One region of the Shewanella sp. DC2-4 genome, then DNA from elsewhere that is predicted to be linked to it. Evidence: predicted binding sites of a transcription regulator. Region 1 holds the regulator's gene; the other holds the start of a gene.
What was found. Region 1 encodes LexA, which represses DNA repair genes until DNA is damaged. Its sites were predicted from a motif close to TACTGTATNNNNATACAGTA; they were not measured.
Positions count from the first base shown of each region.

Region 1 (10,846 bases):
GACTATGATTAGCTGCTGTTCATCTAACCATTTGCTTAAGCCTGCATTGGCGGGACGAGTATTGAAGTTAAAGGTGCTTAAGGCGTTAATATCGCTGTCGGGATGAGTGAGGATGAGCGGTTCTACTCGCGCCTGATCTGGCCCTAGCGCTGTGTGGCTTTGGCGCAAAATATACAGGCGTTCACGGCAAGCATCGTTGCATTTGGCGGGCAATAAATACAGTAGCTGCCATTCTTTGGGATTAGAATTTTCAACCCCAAGGCTGGCATAGCTGGTTTCGGGACTGATCAGCTCGCCATGATTGGTGGCACCGCCATGGTATAAATTGAGGCTCAGCACTAGCTTAGCAATCATTACGGGTGCAATAAACGCCAGCAGTAATAGCCCTAATGCTTTGTGTTTAGATTTGTTCTGGGAGTTCATGCTTGCTCCTCTCATTCAAATTATCCCTAATTTATTGTTTTATATTTATTTAGTTTTATTGGTGTCTTGCTAAGTATGGTACGAATTTCCCTATTTGCTCCTTGAGTTTGCGACTGTTTGGGCGCTATGGCGTTTTACATATTTAATCCCTTGCCACAGCATTAGCCCTGCAAATACGGCTGCCATCGAAAACCACTGCAACGCATAGCCCCAATGTTTTTGTGCCGACAGTGGGAAAGGTTGCCAAGGATGGGGCAATGTGAGGGAAGGTAATTGCTCTGGTTGCAACACGACAGGTAACACTGGGTGCCCTAATACCTTAGCCATTTCGGGCATATTTAAATTTTGAAAGCGAATACTTGTCCCTGTTTCTGCCATTAAAGCTTGGCTCAAGGGATTGATTTGCTTTTGATAAAGCCTGCCTTCGATATTTAATGCCCCGCTTAGGGGAGTGATGTGGGGTAACTCATCCCGATGGGAGCCTGAGGCAACAAAGCCTAACTCGACCAGCAACCAAGGTTTTTCAACTTCTACTTGCAATGGTTGGAAGGCTAAATAGCCCACTTGACCTTGATAGATTTGATTATCCAGCAGCCAGATTTGTGAGCTTGCGGGAGTGGCGCGTACTTGCAGTCGATAACCAGTCACACCTTCTTTGCCGACCTTGAGTTGGAGCTGCTCAAAATTTAATGGCAGCAAAGCTTGCCTTGCTTCCATCTGGGCTAAAAGCGTCGTTTTATCTTCACCACGGGCTAACTGCCATAAACCCAACTTGACCAATATAGTTAATACAGCCACAGTCAATATCAGTAGAAAAACCGTTAATTTATTCAGCAGAACATGAGGATATTGTATGAATAGCCTGTTCATTTTTAAGTTGGTCTTAGTTCTGCTGTTGCTATTCATCATTTTTAATCTAGGTCGCGCCTTGTTTATTCTGGTGAAAGGTGATGAAAAAGTGCCTATGAGCCGTTATCTTGGGCGGCGAGTGATTTTCTCCGTGCTCGTTATCTTGTTATTGCTGGTGGCCTTAGGGACTGGGTTAATTAGCCCCAATCCCACGCCTTACTAAAGCACTAGAGAACGTAAACGAAAATAAACAAACACAGCCAGACCACATCCACAAAGTGCCAATACCAACTCCCCGCTTGGAACGCAAAATGTTTATCTGCGCTAAAGTGCCCCTTCAACACTCTGAAAAACAACACGAATAAAAAGAGCGTCCCCAGTGTGACATGCATGCCGTGAAAGCCAGTTAACAGGAAGAAGGTGTTGCCATAAATCCCCGAGGTTAAGGTGAGTCCCATCTCCTGATAGGCGTGGATATACTCTTCAGCCTGCAAGGCAAGGAACCCCATCCCTAAGAGTATGGTGATACCAAGCCAGAGAGTAATGGCAGAACGTTTACCTTTTTCTAGGCTGACATGGGCGAAATGTAAGGTAACTGAGGAGGTTAGCAGTACGATAGTGTTGATTAATGGCAGTCCAGTCCATGGCATAGCTTGGGTTTTAGTGCCATCTGGCGTAGTAATTAGCGGCCAAATAGCTTCAAACTGAGGCCAGAGCACTTCGTGGGTCATGGCATTATTCGATGCGCCACCGAGCCAAGGCACTGCGAACATGCGGGCATAAAATAGTGCCCCGAAAAAAGCCCCGAAAAACATGACTTCCGAAAAAATAAACCAGCTCATACCTTGGCGAAACGATCGATCCATTTGGCTAGAATAGAGCCCTGCCATCGACTCTTGGATCACGGTTCTAAACCAACCCACCAGCATGAATAGGATCACAGCGATCCCAACCAGCAGCACATAACCGCCACCAGATGCACCTGATTTCAACTGTTGCACGAAAAGGCCTGCACCAGAGGCGATTAAGAACAAGCCAATGGCACCTACAATAGGCCAGACACTTTGGGATGGAACGTAGTAAGTCTGATGTTTCGTTGTCATTTTGCAGCTCCTTGCTCTATGGCAGACGCTAACTGCTTGTCGGTAATGTCGTAGAGAGTGTAAGAGAGGGTCAGAGTGTGGATAGACTCAGGTAACTGAGGATCCACATAGAAAATGAGCGGCAGCTCAGCGCTAGTGTCCGCCGCTAAGGGTTGTTGATTAAAGCAAAAGCATTCTGTTTTATTAAAATAAGCGGCACCTTGGCCGGGCGAAACTGAAGGTATCGCTTGGCCAATAGTTGCTTTAGCGGACATATTGCGCGCCAAAAATGCCGTATGGATTAGCTCGCCAGGGTGAACTTCGAGCCGTTTGGTTTGTGGCGCAAATGTCCATGGCATGCCTGTTTGTACCTGAGAAATAAATTCTACAGTCACTATTCGGCTTGTATCTACTGTGATTGCTTGATAACTACTCGCGGTATTGGAGGGTTTTCCATTGATACCGAGTTGCTCGCACAACACATCGTAGAGCGGCACCAGCGCGAATCCAAAGCCAAACATTCCAATACAGCCGATAACTAACATGCTGATAAGTTTACGATTTGACTTAGGTTTATCTTGCTGGTGTTGGGTTGCCATTTCATTTCACCTCAGGTGGTGTCGTGAAGGAGTGGTAAGGTGCAGGGCTTGGCAATGTCCACTCTAAACCCTCGGAACCTTCCCAAGGTTTAGCGGGGGCTTTTTCGCCGCCACGGATGCACTTAATTACTAATACTAAGAAAATCAATTGCGATAAGCCGAAGGCGAACCCACCAATCGAGACGATTTGATTAACATCGGCAAATTGAATCGAGTAGTCAGGGATACGCCTTGGCATTCCTGCCAGCCCAAGGAAATGCATCGGGAAAAATAGCACATTGACTGAAATCACCGAGCACCAGAAATGCCATTGTCCCAGTCGTTCGTTGTACATGTGTCCCGTCCACTTAGGTAGCCAGTAATAGGCCGCTGCCATGATGGAGAAAATCGCACCAGTCACGAGCACATAATGGAAATGTGCCACAACAAAATAAGTATCGTGGTACTGGAAGTCGGCGGGTGTAATGGCGAGCATTAATCCCGAAAAACCGCCAATAGTGAAGAGTATGATAAAGGCTACAGCAAACAGCATGGGCGTTTCGAAACTGAGTGAGCCGCGCCACATAGTGGCAACCCAGTTAAACACTTTCACTCCAGTTGGCACTGCAATCAACATAGTGCAATACATGAAGAACAGCTCGGCAAACACAGGCATACCTGTGGTGAACATATGGTGCGCCCACACGAGGAACGACAGAATTGCAATACTAGCCGTAGCATAAACCATGGATGCATAGCCAAATAAGGGTTTACGACTGAAGGCTGGGACTATGGCAGAGATGATGCCAAAGGACGGCAAGATCATGATGTAGACTTCAGGGTGGCCGAAGAACCAGAAAATATGCTGGAACATCACAGGATCGCCGCCGCCAGCCGCATCGAAGAAACTCGTGCCGAAAAACTTATCTGTCAGCACCATAGTCACTGCGCCAGCGAGTACGGGCATAACCGCGATCAGTAGGAATGCCGTGATAAGCCAAGTCCACACAAACAATGGTAACTTCATCCATGTCATGCCTGGCGCGCGTAAATTCACTATGGTCACAATCACGTTGATTGCGCCCATGATCGAACTTATCCCCATGATGTGAATAGAAAATACAAAGAGCGCCGTGCTATCTGGACTATAAGTTGTTGATAGTGGTGCGTAGAAGGTCCAACCAAAGTTAGGTCCGCCACCTTCCATAAATAGCGAACTGAGAAGGATAGTGAAGGCGAAGGGGAGTATCCAAAAACTCCAGTTATTCATCCGTGGCAGCGCCATATCGGGCGCCCCTATCATCATAGGGATCAGCCAGTTAGCGAGCCCTGTAAAGGCTGGCATTACCGCACCGAATACCATGATCAGCCCATGAACAGTTGTCATTTGGTTGAAAAAGTTGGGCTCGACCAATTGTAATCCAGGTTGAAAGAGTTCAGCGCGGATCACCATGGCCATAGCGCCACCGGTTAAGAACATAATGAAGCTGAACCATAAATACAAAGTACCTATGTCTTTATGGTTGGTGGTTAGCAGCCAGCGCATGATGCCCTTTGGCGCACCATGATGATGGTCATCATGGGCTGCGGTTTGATCTTGAGTCGTTGTGCTCATCATTATCCCCTACTGTCCATGACTTGCGATATCAGCAGGTTGCACTGTATCGCCGGTATTGTTGCCCCAAGCATTGCGTTCATAGGTAATGACTGCTGCAAGTTGTTGTGGGCTAAGCTGTTTGCCAAATGCCTGCATAGCCGTGCCTGTTTTACCGTGCATCACAATATCGATGTGATTGGCGACTGGTCCAATGGCGATAGCGCTACCCACTAGCGCGGGGAAGGCGGGTGGTATTCCTGCACCTGTCACTTGATGGCAGGCAGCACAGAAGGTCGCGTAGACAGTTTCACCTTCGGCCATGAGGGCGTCATGGCTGAGTGTGGGGAGGCTTGCGGGATCGACTGCAGCTGAGACGTCTGTTGCAGGCGCGGGTGTCGGGGTTATACTGCTTGGTACCGCGGCGGATGTTTGTGCAGAATTGCCGTTCATGTACTCGTTGACGTCTTTGGCTTGCACTGCATCGCCAGTATTATTGCCCCAAGCATTACGCTCGTAGGTAGTCACTGCCGCGATTTCTTGTGCGGTCAATTGCTTACTAAACGCTTGCATGGCAGTACCCGTTTTACCGTTGAGCACAATTTCAAGGTGACCGCTGAGTGGTCCCGTTGCAATCGGGCTACCTTTAAGGTGCGGAAATACGCCTTGCAACCCTTCGCCATTGGGCTGGTGGCAGGCTGCGCAGTGCCCGAGGTAAACTTGTTCACCTTGAGTCATCAACTCTTCTTTACTTAGGGTTTGTGATAAAGCGGCTTGAGCGGCTTCAGCCGCAGCACCTGCGGCTTGTTTCTGCTCTGTGACCCAAGCCTCAAACTCGGCTTCGGGTAACGCTTGTACTACGATAGGCATAAAACCATGGTCTTTACCGCAGAGCTCGGCGCATTGACCACGGTAAATGCCGGGTTTGTCGATGCGAGTCCAGGCCTCATTGATAAATCCTGGATTGGCATCTTTCTTAATTGCAAAGGCGGGCACCCACCAAGAATGGATGACATCCTCTGAAGTCATCAGAAAGCGGATTTTGCGGTTTATCGGTAGAACGAGCGGTTTATCGACTTCCAATAGATAGTTTTCACCCTTGGTTTCGGTGCCTTCGATTTGTGCTCTGGGTGTTGTCAGTATGCTATAAAAATCAATATCTTGATCGAAATAGCTGTAATGCCATTTCCATTGGGAACCCGTGACTTTTACGGTGAGATCGGCGTTGCTGGGATCTTCCATTGCGATTAAAGTTTTTGTCGCTGGAATCGCCATTAAGATCAAAATGATAAATGGCAGAATCGTCCAAGCGATTTCAACTTTAGTGCTTTCGTGAAAGTGGGACGCGACAGCGCCTTTGGATTTTCTGTGGTTGATCATGGCGTAAATCATGACGCCAAAGACCACTAGGCCTATTGCGCAGCAGATATACAAGATGGTCATGTGCAAGTGATAAACCTTGCCACTGATCTCGGTCACGCCAGGGGTCATGTTGAACCGCATGTCTGCGGCGGTCAACGGTGGTGCGAAAAGCACCACGAGTAAACAATACAACAATTGCTTCACAAGACTTCTCCTCTGCCAATTGCGAATAGCAACTACAAAGAAGAGCAACACAGTAAGTCTCAACTCTATGCAAACTCTTCAGTTCCCAAAAAAGCTTTTTTGACTTCAACGTGCGTTGGCGGCTGTTACTTTTAATCAAGTATTGTTACTGCTGGTAATTAGCCACGCTGGCACATACTGCTGAAATAAATCTGTTCTCTATTTTTAGTGGCGCTTCGAGTTCGATAAATACTCGATTCATTGACCACGGTGGGTGATATATCATCACCGACTTAATCAACCATACTTGCTGTTTAAATATTGATCAAGATCACTTATTTATCTAATTATCTGAAAAATTGCCAAAAAAAAGCCTCACATTCATAGGTGAGGCGGCTTTCAAGGTAAAAAATTAAATGAATATTTAGTGTACAGCGCTAAAAAAAGATTGCTGGCCGAAGAGATTGCCTTGCTCAATACGTACGTCTGCATGTAAGTGACTGTTTACGTCTTCAAGCACTATGCCCATAGCTCTGGCACTTTTAGCCACGATTTGTAGGCGTCGATTATCCCGCGCATCTAATGATTGAGTCCAAGTAATGACTGCACTGGACGTACCACTTGTCAGGGCTTTTTCCATCGCCCACAGGGTTTCGACTTCATCTTTAGCATGTACCAGCAAAACTCTATCCATACGCACACCCGCGTTAGCGAGCGTTTGCTTGTAGCCAATACTTGGTGGGTTGATGAGCACTAACCAACGGCCCTGTTGGCTTAACTGAGCGAGTTGTGCACTCAGATGAATTAATTCTTGGCGACCTTGAGTCTTAGTTGGCATGCAGGCGATAGGCGCATGGTGCCAGTCATAGTCGGCATCACGGACTTCATCGAGCCACAAGCCCGGATGGCGGGGGGCATTGCCAAGTAGTTTATTCATAGCCAATCTCCATTACGGATCACACCGACGGCGAGTCCTTCAATTGTTAAACTTTGGAAGCCTAAATCCACTTTAATCGGGGAGTAATCTTCATTTTCGGCATGTAGATAGACCACATTACCTTTTTTTTCGAAACGTTTAACAGTGACATCGTCATCGACTCTAGCGACAACCACTTGACCATTTCTAGCTTGTTCTACTTTATGAACTGCCAGTAAATCACCTTCGAGAATGCCGATATTTTTCATGCTGTCGCCTTTTACTCGCAGTAAAAAATCGGCGGCGGGATGGAACATGCTTGGGTCGACTTGGTAGTACTGTTCAACATGTTCTTGGGCGAGGATAGGTTCACCTGCGGCCACTTGGCCGATGAGCGGTAAACCTGTTTCAGTCAAATCTTCGATTTCCGCAGGCAGACGAATGCCCCGAGATGTGCCAGGCATGATCTCAATGCAGCCCTTTTTCGCCAACGCTTTAAGGTGTTCTTCAGCCGCATTGGCGCTCTTAAAACCTAAACGGGTTGCGATTTCTGCCCGAGTGGGTGGCATGCCAGTATCGGCAATATTTCGTTTAATTAGCTCTAAAATTTCAGCTTGGCGTGGCGTCAAAGGTCTCATGGTGTTTCCTGTTTTTCTATACAGTTACTGTTAGTATATACAGTATTATTTGCAGCGCAAGTATTAACCACTTTTTAGCTATGTTGGAGAGAATTAGCGAATATTGCCCATAGTCTGGTATTCTATCGGGCTAGTAAACGCACTTAATTGCATAAGAATAATGCCTAAACACGACTCTCTTTGGTTGAAATCATTACGTTGGATCCAAAAACACTTAGTGCACACTATTGTGGTGCCTCAGGATCCCTTTGCCGATCTGAATCTGGATGCTTCCAGACCCCTTGTTTATGTGATGAAAACAGAATCCCTCACTGACATCGCTGCTTTGAGCGAAATAACGGCTAAGTTAGGCTTACCAAGCCCTTATGAGCCTCTAGTGGCTAATGGTGTGATTGCGCCTCGGGTTGTCTGTCTTCAAGGACGTAAGCCACTGTTTGGCGAACGTGCTGGTAATGAGCCTTTCCTCGAATGCTTTATGCGTTTGTTAGCCGTGCATAAGGAACGTCCTGAATTGGATATTCAACTTGTGCCCGTGAGCTTGTATTGGGGTCGAACGCCGAGGGAAAGAAGACGACACTATGAAGGCGGCCGTATTTGAGCGGGAAAACCCGACTTGGCTACGCAAGTGCTTGATGATTCTGTTCTTAGGTCGACATAACTTCGTGCAGTTTTCGAATGCCGTATCCCTGCGTTACATGGCTGACGAACATGGCACCGACATGGGGATTGCCCATAAGTTAGCACGGGTTGCGCGCGTGCATTTCCGTCGTCAACGTAAGGTAATGACAGGGCCTGTGCTGCCAAACCGCCAAGCACTGTTTCATTCGTTGCTCAAATCTGAGTCGCTGCGCAAAGCGATTCAAGAAGAAGCCGCCAGTAAAAAGATTTCTGAGACCCAAGCGCGCGAGACGGCTATTGAGTATCTCGATGAAATCGCTGCCGATTACTCAGATAGTTTAGTGCGTATTGCTGAGCGTTTCTTAACTTGGCTGTGGAACAAGCTTTACAGCGGGATCAACATTAAAGGTGCCGAGCAAGTTCGCCAGCTGCACCACGACGGCCACGAAATTGTTTATGTGCCTTGCCATCGTAGCCACATGGATTACCTACTGTTATCGTATATTTTGTATTATCAAGGCATGGTTCCGCCGCACATTGCTGCTGGCATTAACCTCAATTTCTGGCCCGCGGGACCTATGTTCCGTCGCGGTGGTGCCTTCTTCATCCGCCGTAGTTTTAATGGTAACAAGCTGTACACCGCAGTATTTCGTGAGTATTTAGATCAGCTGTTTGCTAAAGGTTATTCAGTGGAATACTTCTCCGAAGGTGGCCGTTCACGTACTGGCCGTCTGTTGGCGCCGAAAACTGGCATGATCGCCATGACGATGAACAGCGTACTGCGCGGTATTGAACGTCCTGTCACACTTGTGCCTGTGTATTTAGGCTATGACCATGTGATGGAAGTGGCGACTTACCATAAAGAGTTAAGCGGTAAGAAAAAGAAAAAAGAATCTGTGTGGCAGGTGTTCGGTGCCATTCGCAAATTAGGTAATTTTGGCCAAGGTTATGTGAATTTTGGCGAGCCTATTACCCTGCAAAATTTCTTAAATGAGCGTGCGCCAAACTGGCGTGCTGAGTTGGCCGATGATCCCGAGCAGAAACCAAGTTGGTTAACGCCAGCGGTAAACGTGCTGGCTAATCGGGTGATGACGCGTATCAATGATGCCGCAGCCGCGAGTTCTGTGACTTTGACTAGCTTAGTTTTACTGGCGACAGATCAAAACGCCTTAGAACGTAGTCTGCTGGAGCGTCAGCTTGATTTGTATCTGACCCTACTCAAAAAAGTGCCTTACACTTCTTATACATCTGTTGCCGAAGGTGATGGTAAGCATTTAGTGCAGCAAGGTTTAGAGCTGAACAAGTTTGTTGTTAGTGCCGATCCTTTAGGGGAAATAGTGTCTATTGAAGCGAGTCAGGCTGTGTCTATGACTTACTATCGTAACAATATCATTCACTTATTTATTGTTCCTTCATTAATTGCGAGTTGTTTAACCCATAATGAACAGATCCTGCGCCAGCAAGTGGTTTCAATCGTTGCCGATTTTTATCCACTGCTAAAAGCCGAACTCTTCATGGGAATTAAAGACTTACCAGCCTATGTTGAGCAAGTGCTGGATTTCCTGATTGGGCAAGATTTAGTGGTTGAGACTGATACCTTAACTGTCGTGCCTGAGCACTCAAGCCAATTATTGTTGTTAGCCAGTTCAGTGAGTGAAACTCTGCAACGCTACGCTATTATTTTCAATCTGTTAGCGAACAGACCTAAAATGGAGCGCTCAGAACTTGAGTCTGAGAGCCATTTACTCGCCCAGCGTTTAGGGGCTTTACATGGCATTACCGCGCCTGAGTTCTATGATAAAAAACTTTACGGCACCTTGAGCGTTAAGCTCAAAGAATTGGGATATCTGGCGGATAGTGAAGATAAGTCCAATATCAATCGCATACGAGATCAGGCCAATAGCTTATTACGTCCGTCAGTGAGACAAACGATAGTGGCGAGTGTCACCGCGGAGCACACAGTTTAATGGCAAATCATATGAATGCGGCTAAGCATAAGCCCGCAGGTAAGTCCTTGCTTGGTGGTGCCATGATTATTGCTGGCACTACCGTAGGTGCTGGAATGTTTTCTCTGCCCGTGGTCGGTGCAGGTATGTGGTTTGGCTATTCGATTTTAATGTTATTGGGTATTTGGTTTTGCATGTTGATGTCGGGCTTATTGTTGCTCGAAACCAATTTACATTTCGAACCCGGTGCTAGCTTCGATACCTTAAGCAAGCAAACTCTTGGGCAGTTTTGGCGGATAGTGAACGGCGTTTCTATCGCTTTCGTGTTGTATATTTTGACTTATGCCTATATCAGCGGCGGTGGTTCGATTGTGAATCACAGCTTGCAGGGCATGGGAATTGAGTTACCGCAAAGCGTGGCAGGGCTGGTGTTTGCCATAGTATTGGCGAGTATAGTATTGATCAGTACTAAAGCCGTGGATCGGATTACCACGATTATGCTCGGCGGTATGATCATTACCTTCTTCCTCGCGATCGGCAATTTATTGATCGAAATTGATGTGACTAAGTTGCTCGAACCCGATGGTAATAACCGTTTTTCACCTTATCTGTGGGCGGCGCTGCCCTTTGGTCTCGCCAGCTTCGGCTACCATGGTA
Region 1 is NZ_JABRVR010000002.1:4,693,168-4,704,013, reverse strand. Features, by position in the region: gene HQQ92_RS21325 (hypothetical protein) at 1-423, opposite strand, end outside; gene HQQ92_RS21320 (SURF1 family protein) at 514-1,278, opposite strand; gene HQQ92_RS21315 (DUF2909 family protein) at 1,277-1,495, shown strand; gene HQQ92_RS21310 (cytochrome c oxidase subunit 3) at 1,500-2,375, opposite strand; gene HQQ92_RS21305 (cytochrome c oxidase assembly protein) at 2,372-2,953, opposite strand; gene ctaD (cytochrome c oxidase subunit I) at 2,955-4,547, opposite strand; gene coxB (cytochrome c oxidase subunit II) at 4,557-6,092, opposite strand; gene HQQ92_RS21290 (cell division inhibitor SulA) at 6,496-7,008, opposite strand; gene lexA (transcriptional repressor LexA) at 7,005-7,625, opposite strand; partial or broken gene plsB (glycerol-3-phosphate 1-O-acyltransferase PlsB) at 7,786-10,210, shown strand; gene mtr (tryptophan permease) at 10,210-10,846, shown strand, end outside.

Region 2 (10,846 bases), 3.8 Mb from region 1:
CCTCAATGCCACCTTTGGTAATACGGCATTTATTGGTATTCCACTGCTCATCATCCTCTTTCCGCAGCAGCAAAGTGCCTTAGTCGCCGCCGCGATTGCCAGCTTATTATCCGTGCTGATGTTTGCCGTCGCCTTAGTCTCGATGGAACTGGCCACTAACACCCAAAGACAACACCACGCCTTAGTCATAATGGCGATGGCGGTAGGTAAAAACCCTATCGTTATTGGTAGCTTAATTGGCGTCGGCATTTCGGCGCTAGAGATAAAACTGCCGTCAGGGCTGGCGCTAATGATCCAGCAAATAGGCAATACCTCAAGCCCCTGCGCCCTATTTGCTATCGGCATGGTACTCGCCAAAGCAATGCGCTACCAGAAAGATAGCAGCGTATTTAGCCCCAAGAATTTTATCGAATTGAGCCTTATCAACCTCTTCAAGCTGGCTATCCAACCGGCACTCGTCTACTTTATGCTTAACCGTTTTGGCGTAAGTGGTGACTACCTGATCATGGGCGTGATCTTGAGCGCACTGCCCACCGCGGCTAGCGTGTACTTACTTGCCCAGCGTTATAACACTCAGGCTTCTACCAGTGCTCAGGGTATTCTATTTGGTACCTTAGTCACTTTCTTCAGTTTGCCTATCTTAGAAAGCTTAGTAAGAATCTATGCATAATCAGTTAATTAAAAATATTTACTACCGATAATGCTGATTATTTACCCAAGCCACTTTACTGTATATAAAATCAGTATATACTGTTTATCAATACAGTGGTTTGGTATGTTTTTCGACAGGAATTCACTATGCTTTGCCAACTCAGCATTAATAACTTCGCTATCGTCCGTTTTTTAGAACTGGATTTTCGCCCCGGTATGACCAGCATCACAGGTGAAACCGGTGCGGGTAAATCGATTGCCATCGATGCGCTAGGCCTATGCCTAGGCAATCGCGCCGATGCCAGCAGTGTTCGTCCCGGAGCCAATAAAACCGAGGTCAGCGCCCGCTTTTCCTTGGATGATATTCCACTGGCAAAACGTTGGTTAGAAGATAACGATCTTGAACTCGATGATGAGTGCATTCTACGTCGGACTATTGGTAGCGATGGCCGTTCACGCGCCTACATCAATGGTAATCCAGTGCCGCTGACGCAGCTAAAATTACTGGGTCAGTTGCTTATTGGTATTCACGGCCAACATGCCCACCATGCAATGTTAAAAAGTGAACATCAACTCACCCTGCTCGACAGTTATGCCAACCACAGATTGCTTATCGATACGGTTGCCGCTAGCTTTCAACGCTGCAAGCAAATTGAGGCCGATCTAAAGCAACTCGAAGCCTCCCAGCATGAACGTATTGCCCGTAAGCAATTAGTACAATATCAAGTAGAAGAACTCGATGAGTTTGATCTTAAAGTTGATGAGTTCGATGAGATTGAGCAAGAGCACAAACGTCTGGCCAATGGCACTGAGTTGATTGATACCTGTCAGGCGAGCTTAGAGTTACTCACAGAGGGCGAAGAGAACAATATAGAGTCGCTGCTCAATCGAGTCGTTTCCCTCGCCGAAGATCTGCAAAGCTACGATCCTGCATTAAGCAATATCAACACTATGCTCAATGATGCCTTAATCCAAGTGCAAGAAAGTGCCGGCGAATTGCAGCACTATTTGAGTAAGCTTGAACTCGATCCGACCCATTTTGCCTATTTAGAAGAACGGCTATCAAAAGCCATGCAACTGGCGCGTAAGCATCATGTTAGCCCGAATAAACTGGCCGAGCATCATTTAGCATTAAAGGCTGAGCTAAGCACCTTAGACAGTGATGAAAGTAAACTTGAAGAAATTCAGCTTCAAGTCGAGGCAAGTAGAGCCGCTTATCTTAGCAATGCGCAAAAGCTCAGCCAAAGCCGAGCCCGCTATGCTAAAGAACTCGACAAACTGGTGACTCAGTCAATCCACGAACTGAATATGCCTAAGGGTAAATTTACGATCGAAGTCAATTTCCACCCCGAGCAAATGTCAGCCAATGGCAGTGACAATATCGAATTTATGGTAACCACTAACCCTGGCCAACCTTTGCAACCGATTTCGAAAGTCGCGTCTGGCGGTGAGCTCTCACGGATAGGGCTAGGGATCCAAGTGATTACCGCGAAGAAAGTTGCCACACCGACATTAATTTTCGATGAGGTGGATGTCGGGATTTCCGGCCCCACCGCAGCAGTAGTGGGCCGCATGTTACGCAGCTTAGGGGAATCGACCCAAGTACTGTGCGTGACTCACTTGCCGCAAGTTGCGGGCAATGGTCATCAACACATGTTTGTCGATAAATTTAATAAGGCAGGCAGTACTGAGACCACAATGAAATCGCTCGATCGTGAGCAGCGTATCCAAGAGCTTGCAAGACTGTTAGGTGGCGATACTATCACCAGCAATACCCTCGCGAACGCAAGGGAACTGCTGCAATAGTAGTATGGATCAGATAACGAATGAGGTCGCTAAACGCTTGAATCTACACACTCTATATCACAAGCTAAGGGGCTATATCAAAAACTAAGGGTTAGTTGTTGGCCATGCTAACTAACATGTCGGGTTAGCGATAATGTTAGCTAAAACACCAGACTAGCCCTTGCAGACAAATAAACGAAAACACGCCCGCTAACACATCGTCAATCATAATGCCAAAACCACCATGAACTTTGGCATCGAGCCATCGAATAGGCCAAGGTTTGATGATGTCGAAAAAGCGAAATAGACCAAAGCCGACTAACAACCAACCCCAACCTGCTGGTGCCGCTATCATAGTGATCAGTAGCCCAACCACTTCATCCCACACAATCGCACCGTGATCGTGTACCCCCATATCTTGAGCGGCTTTACCGCAGATATAAAATCCCGCAAATGCGCTCAATAAGGTTAAGCCGATATACCAAGTGAGCGGTAATGGCGCCATCAATAAATAGAGGGGAATGGCTGCTAAGGTACCGAAAGTACCAGGCGCTTTAGCGGCGAGTCCGCTACCAAAACCGAGTGCCAAAAAGTGGACAGGATTTTTTAATGACAGGCGCGTTAGCACCTGATCCTTTGACAACCATTTCATTAACATGCTCTTCGCTTAAAAGTGCTCGAAACCGTGATACGGTGGTGTAAACGGCTCACCATTGAGTAGCAACTTGAGCTTACTGCCTGCACAAATTTGTCCAACGCGAACAAACTTTGCTCCTGCATGGCTCAACGCTGTCTCAAGCGCACCTTTTTGCGCTTCAGGAACGGTGAACAGCAGTTCATAATCTTCGCCCCCCGTAAGCGCATAACCTAAGGCATGCTCCTCGCTGACGGTATCTTGCATCGCCCGTGAAAGCGGGATGCAATTAACATCGACAACCGCACCAACTGCCGAAGCCTTAAGCACATGACCGATATCCGAGATAAACCCGTCGGAAAGGTCGATAGCACTGGAGGCAAGCGAACGTAAAGCTTGGCCCGCTAAGACTCTTGGTGTTGGACGATAATGGCGATTGATCAGGAATTCTTTATGCTCGGCTCTAGCCTGTTGCGCGCCGCGAATGATATCCAGACCTAAGGCCGAATCTCCGAGCGTGCCCGTGACATAAATCCAATCACCCGCTTTAGCACCATGACGCGTGAGTGCCTTACCCTGTGGGACTTGGCCGTGCACTGTGATGCTAATCGCCCGTGGACCACGAGTCGTATCGCCGCCAATTAAGGCGATGCCATAGTAATCGGCCGCTTCAAACAAGCCTTCACTAAAACCACTGAGCCAAGTCTCATCGACTTCGGGTAGCGTTAAGGCAAGCGTCATCCACGCGGGTTCAGCGCCCATGGCAGCCAGATCAGATAAATTTACCGCTAAAGCTTTGTAACCTAAGGCAGCGGGAGGCATATCGGGGAAGAAATGGACATTTTCGACTAAGGTGTCACAGGAGATAGCGATCGACTTGTTTTCTGCGGGTTGCACTAAAGCGCAATCGTCACCGATGCCAAGCTTCACATCACGGCGAGTGGGGCCGCGGTTGCTAAAATAACATTCAATTAATTGGAATTCTTTCACTGTACAGTTTGGCACGACTTACATCGGCCACCTTTGTTAGCAATGAAAAACGGTATCCTAAGATACCGTTTGTCTTTATTACTTGCGTGCAACCAGTTTGTCGAGCAGTCCGTTCACAAACTTATGACTCTCGTCCGCACCGAAAGCTTTTGCCAACTCAATCGCTTCGTTAATCGCGACCTTGTATGGCACATCTTTACGGAAAGTCAGCTCATAGGTCGCTAAACGAACTATGGCTTTCTCTACTGGAGACACTTCATCAATCGGGCGTTCCAGATGCGGGATGATCAGCTCATCCAATTGGGTTTTCTTCGTTGCAACGCCTGAAAATAGCTCACGAAAATAAGCTACATCAACACCGTCGAGACTTTGTTCAGTTAAAAACTCATGCTCGACATCGGCAATATTATTCCCGCTTAGTTGCCATGAATAGATGGCTTGAACGGCTAAACGGCGGGCCTTGCGGCGCTCAGAAGGCTTCATTATTTTTCCTACTATAACAACTGTTGTTCAAGTTCTTGCAGAACATTGACCATTTCAAGCAGGCTTAGAGCAGCTTCGCCGCCTTTGTTACCCGCTTTGGTACCTGAACGTTCAATCGCTTGTTCAATGGTATCAGTGGTCAAAACACCGAAAGCAACAGGCAGATCAAATTCTAAAGCAACTTGAGCTAGACCTTTATTACATTCGCCTGCAACAAAATCAAAATGAGGAGTACCACCACGGATCACCGCACCTAATGCGATAATACCGTCGAATTTACCACTGGCAGCTACGCGACGCGCAGCTAGCGGCAACTCAACCGCACCTGGTACACGGACAACAGTGATATTGTCGTCGCTGACTTGGCCAAAACGTTTCAGCGTGTCAAGTGCACCTTCAAGCAAGCTCTCAACTAAAAAGCTGTTGAAACGCGAAATTACAATCGCAACTTTGGCATTTTTCGCTTCGATATTACCTTGAACTACGTTCATTATCTTACCTAATTTAGCTAAAGCACCCAGCTCGGGGCGAAAAGTGGCGACATGATATCACAGCCAATTGCCCAGAGCCCTATGCAAATTATCAGAAATTGTTAATTTTACTTCAGTGTAACTTTGGGTTTCAGTCCGCCACATACTCAGTCACTTCAAGGCCAAAGCCTGAAAGTGAGTGGTAGCGTTTAGGCGAGCTGAGCAGGCGCATCTTAGTCACGCCAAGGCTGGCGAGAATTTGCGAGCCAACACCCACACGGCGCGACGTCCCCTGCCATTTTGCAGAAGCAGGCGCTTGGCCTTGATCTTCAGCTTCAAAGGCTTTCACCTTAGAAAGGATTTCACAGGGATGTTCTTGATTCCCGAGTAAAACCAATACACCACCTTCTGCAGAAATACGCTCCATCGCCTTTTCGAGTGGCCAGCTGCGTTGCTGATCGCGCTCTGAGTGGAGTAAATCGTTGAAGGTATTTTGCAAATGCACGCGCACCAAACAATCTTCTTTCACCTCACCTTTGACTAAGGCAAAGTGCAGTTGATTGTCGATAGTGTCTCTGAAGGTCACCATGTCGAACTCACCGAAACGGGTCGGTAATTTGCATTTAGCTTCACGCACAACCGTGGTTTCTTTGGTGTTGCGATACTCGATTAAAGCCGCGATAGTGCCGATTTTGATGCCATGCAACTCGGAGAAAATCTCCAAATCTGGGCGACGTGCCATAGTGCCGTCTTCGTTCAAAATTTCAACGATAACGCCCGATGGCTCAAGTCCCGCAAGACGGGCTAAATCACAGCCAGCTTCAGTGTGGCCTGCGCGGGTTAATACGCCGCCGTCCTGTGCCATTAACGGGAAGATATGCCCTGGTTGCACTAAATCAGACGCTTTAGCCTCTTTAGCCACAGCCGCTTTCACCGTTACAGCGCGATCGTGGGCCGAAATACCGGTAGTCACACCTTCCGCCGCTTCAATAGAAACCGTAAAGTTAGTCGAGAACTGGGCGTTATTATTCGTCACCATTAAAGGCAAGTTTAACTGCTGGCAACGGGCTTTAGTCATGGTCTGGCAAATAAGTCCACGGCCATATTTCGCCATAAAGTTAATCGCTTCTGGCGTGACCATTTCGGCCGCCATGATCAAATCACCTTCGTTTTCTCTGTCTTCGTCATCCATCAAAATAACCATTTTGCCTTGACGAATATCTTCGATGATCTCTTCTATACTGTGCAGCGCCATTGTAGGACCTTATGATTTTGCTGTTATTATGAAATTCTATACCTAAATAACCTAAGCTGCCGATAAGCTTAAGTTAAATAATCTGCTCCTGTGCACTAACGCACAAAGCCGGCACGGGCTAACATTTCCATGGTGACGCCACCGCTCTTGCTGTCTTTGCCATCATAATTCATCAAACGTTCAAGATAACGGGCGATTAAATCCACTTCGATATTCACCTTATCGCCCGCTTGCAGGTCGATTAACGTGGTTTCCCCTGCGGTATGCGGCACTATGGTCAAGCGGAATCGACTGCCGTCCACTTCGTTAACCGTCAGACTCACACCATCAATGGTGATGGAACCTTTATGGGCAATATAACGCCCAAGCTCTACGGGTGCGGCTAACCAAAATTCAATGGCTTGACCACGCACTAAGCGTTGCTCAACCGTTGCCATACCGTCCACATGGCCACTGACCATGTGGCCGCCTAAGCGTGTGGTTGGGGTGACGGCCTTTTCAAGATTCACCTTAGTGCCCACTTTGTAGTGAGCAAAGCCGGTTAGACTCACGGTTTCGGCAGAGACATCAGCCACATAACTGTCGGCTAATTGCTGCACAACCGTTAAGCACACACCGTTGGTAGCAATACTGTCGCCTAGACGTACATCGTTTAAATCCAGTTTGCCGCTCGCCACGGTAAGACGAATATCATCGCCTTTACGCTCCAGTTTGCGCAGGGTGCCAACGGCTTCAATAATCCCAGTAAACATGGTTAACTCACTTAATTAAATAAAGAAGTATCAAGCTTAACGCTCAAGATTAAACGGGTATCTGGCCCTATTTTGCGCTCATCGACCAACGTGAGTGCAGGAATGTGTGCCATGGTTTGATAATCGGGCAATTGCAGCAGATTACGCCCATGCCCACCGAGGATTTTCATCGCTTGATATAGCACTAACTCATCGGCCAGCCCCTGCGCTAAAAATGCGCCCGCTAAGGTTGCACCCGCTTCCACCAGCACGTGATTACAGCTTTGGCCTAAATAGCTTAATAGTTCAGGCAATGAGACGCGACCTGCAATTGCAGGTAACACGAGGCAACTCACATGGGAGGGCAATTGTGCTTGAAACTCTGCGGAATAAGCCACGGTCGAGACCAAGAGTATGGGCGATACGATAGCCAAGCAGGCGGCCGATAACGGCAAACGGGCGCGACTGTCAAGTATCACTCTTAATGGCTGCAGTAATTGCGCCTCGGTTACACTGTCTTTTAAGCTGCCAAGTTCCTGATAACGCACATTGAGTGAGGGATCGTCCGCCAGTATGGTTTCAATTCCCGTGACCAGTGCACAAGAACGTAAACGTAATCGCTGCACGTCGCGACGAGATTCTGGACCGGTTATCCATTTAGACACACCGTTAGACAGCGCGGTTTTACCATCGAGACTCGCAGCCAATTTTACTGTAACTCTGGGTAAACCCGATTCCATCCGCTTCATAAAGCCTAAATTCAAGGCATAGGCTTCATCGCGATGTAATCCCACATCCACTTCAATACCGGCGTCACGCAGCATTTGAATGCCACGACCACCTACTTGCGGATTAGGATCTTCCACCGCGACCACCACACGTTTAACGCCAATATTGATCAGCGCCAAGGCGCAGGGCGGCGTGCGGCCATAATGGCTGCAGGGCTCTAAAGTGACATAGGCCGTTGCGCCGCGGGCGCGTTCGCCAGCCATACGTAGCGCATGCACTTCGGCGTGGGGCTCACCCGCTTTTTGATGATAACCTTCACCAATGATTTGGTTATCTTTAACGATAACGCAGCCCACACTGGGATTGGGTCTAGTGGTGTAAAAGCCTTTGTGCGCCAATTGAATCGCGCGGCTCATCATTTGGGTATCGAGTACGGACCAACTTATGTTCAAGCTCATGTTCAACCCTGTTGTTAAAGGTTTCGGCTTTCACCAGTCTTGCAAATCTGTTTTTAAAACCTGTCTTGCAGAAGCTATTAATCAAAAGCCTCTTTTAAAGCTAGCGCAACCAAACACCGATAGACTAGCCACAAAAATCGAATAACTACTTTTGTAGCTTGGCGATGGCTTCGCCAAATTCAGACACGTCTTCGAAGGCGCGGTACACAGAAGCGAAACGTATGTAGGCGACTTTATCTAGGCTCATCAATTGCTCCATCATTAAGTTACCCACCATTTCTGACGGCACTTCCCGCTCGCCAGTGGCGCGCAGAGTAGACTTGATTTTGCTGAGTGCTTGCTCGATTTCATCCATAGATACGGGGCGTTTTTCAACGGCGCGTAACATGCCACCTTGGAGTTTTTCTTCATCGAAGGGTTGGCGTGAACCATCGCGCTTAATCACCCTAGGCATGACTAATTCGGCGCCTTCGAAGGTGGTAAATCTTTCATGACATTCGGTGCATTCTCGGCGACGGCGCACTTGGTGGCCTTCTGCCACTAATCGGGAATCGATGACTTTAGTATCTGTCGCGCTACAAAATGGACAATGCATTGAGCCTCCTGCCAGTGAATGGTCGTAAAGCGTTAATGGGTTTACCTGTTAAATCTCAGTCAAACGCAATGGATTTAAGCCTAAGATTTTACCAATAAAAATGGCCGCAAGATGCGGCCATGGGATTTTATCCTATTTATGGGCTGAGGTTAACTACCTGAGCTTAACAACCTAATGTTAAGTGCCTGATGCTAAGTACCTGATGTGACAGGTATCAAGTCAGTCGGCGGTCAATCTCGGCCATTCATCTACTAAACGTAGATGCATAGGCAAATTAGCCGTAAACAGGGAAACGTGCGCAAAGTGCCAATACTTGGCCTTTAACACGCTCAATCACAGCAGGATTGCTTGCATCATCAAGGATGTCACAAATCCAGCCAGTCAGCTCTTTCGATTCCGCTTCTTTAAAGCCGCGGCGCGTAATGGCTGGCGTACCGATACGCACACCTGAGGTCACAAAGGGTGAACGAGGGTCGTTTGGCACTGAGTTTTTGTTCACAGTAATGTTAGCGCTACCTAAGGCGGCATCGGCTTCTTTACCCGTTAAGTCACGACCAATCAGGTCAACTAGCATTAAGTGGTTGCTGGTTCCGCCAGAGACGATTTTGTAACCGCGCTCAAGGAACACTTCAACCATAGCTTTAGCGTTGTTAACCACTTGCTGTTGGTAAACTTTAAATTCTGGCTCTAGGGCTTCTTTGAACGCCACCGCTTTACCGGCGATAACGTGCATCAATGGACCACCTTGACCACCAGGGAATACCGCAGAGTTCAACTTCTTATACAAGTCTTCATCGTCAGCAGCTGACAGGATCACGCCACCACGAGGACCCGCTAAGGTTTTGTGGGTCGTAGATGTCACAACATGTGCGTGTGGAACTGGGTTTGGATAAACGCCCGCAGCAATAAGACCGGCAACGTGTGCCATATCGACAAATAAATAAGCACCGATTTTGTCTGCGATTTCACGCATTTTTGCCCAATCAACGATACCTGAGTAGGCAGAGAAACCGCCGATCATCATCTTAGGCTTGTGTTCTAAGGCAATACGTTCCATCTCGTCGTAGTCAATTTTGCCAGACTCGTCGATACCATAAGGAATGATGTTGTACAGTTTGCCAGAGAAGTTAACCGGTGAACCGTGGGTCAAGTGACCACCATGAGCTAAGTTCATGCCCAGTACGGTATCGCCAGGCTTTAACAATGCCATGTAAACCGCGCTGTTTGCCTGTGAACCTGAATGAGGTTGTACGTTAGCGTAAGTTGCGCCAAACAGTTGTTTAGCACGTTCAATCGCTAAGGTTTCAACTACGTCCACATACTCACAACCACCGTAGTAACGCTTGCCTGGATAGCCTTCAGCGTACTTATTGGTTAACTGTGAACCTTGCGCTTCCATCACGCGTGGACTGGTGTAGTTTTCAGAAGCAATCAGCTCAATATGCTCTTCTTGACGCAGAGTTTCATTCTGAATTGCGTTAAACAGTTCCGGATCATAATCTGCGATATTCATATCTTTTTTCAGCATTGCTTACTCCAGCTGCCAATTCTTATAGGTAGGGTTGCGCGGTATTCTACTCGGAACGCGGTCACAATCCCAGTATTTGAAACATGAAATTCCTGCAGAGAGTGCTTGAACTTGGCTCATTGTCGAGTTGAGTTCGGCGCGCAATCGAGTAGAATTAGCCGCATCATTAGTCACTTAAGATAGAGAAAAATGGCTCAGTTTGTTTACAGCATGCTGCGGGTGGGTAAAATTGTTCCGCCTAAGAAGCAGATCCTTAAAGATATTTCTTTAAGCTTTTTCCCCGGCGCCAAAATTGGCGTACTCGGCCTCAACGGTTCAGGTAAGTCGACACTACTGCGCATTATGGCGGGTATCGACACCGAAATTGAAGGCGAAGCGCGCCCAATGCCGGGATTGAAAATCGGTTACCTGCCGCAGGAACCTAAACTCGATCCGAATCAAACCGTACGTGAAGCGATTGAAGAAGCGGTAGCAGAGGCAAAAAATGCCCTGACTCGCCTCGATGCCGTTTACGCAGCCTACGCCGAGCCGGATGCC
Region 2 is NZ_JABRVR010000002.1:864,066-874,911, reverse strand. Features, by position in the region: gene HQQ92_RS04510 (AEC family transporter) at 1-670, shown strand, start outside; gene recN (DNA repair protein RecN) at 799-2,457, shown strand; gene HQQ92_RS04500 (phosphatidylglycerophosphatase A) at 2,594-3,088, opposite strand; gene thiL (thiamine-phosphate kinase) at 3,104-4,060, opposite strand; gene nusB (transcription antitermination factor NusB) at 4,139-4,543, opposite strand; gene ribE (6,7-dimethyl-8-ribityllumazine synthase) at 4,555-5,034, opposite strand; gene ribBA (bifunctional 3,4-dihydroxy-2-butanone-4-phosphate synthase/GTP cyclohydrolase II) at 5,165-6,268, opposite strand; gene HQQ92_RS04475 (riboflavin synthase) at 6,364-7,020, opposite strand; gene ribD (bifunctional diaminohydroxyphosphoribosylaminopyrimidine deaminase/5-amino-6-(5-phosphoribosylamino)uracil reductase RibD) at 7,032-8,186, opposite strand; gene nrdR (transcriptional regulator NrdR) at 8,332-8,781, opposite strand; gene glyA (serine hydroxymethyltransferase) at 9,056-10,309, opposite strand; gene ettA (energy-dependent translational throttle protein EttA) at 10,499-10,846, shown strand, end outside.
Region 2: recN (DNA repair protein RecN) is a predicted target of LexA. The motif match lies at 749-768, and genes of this name have one in related genera.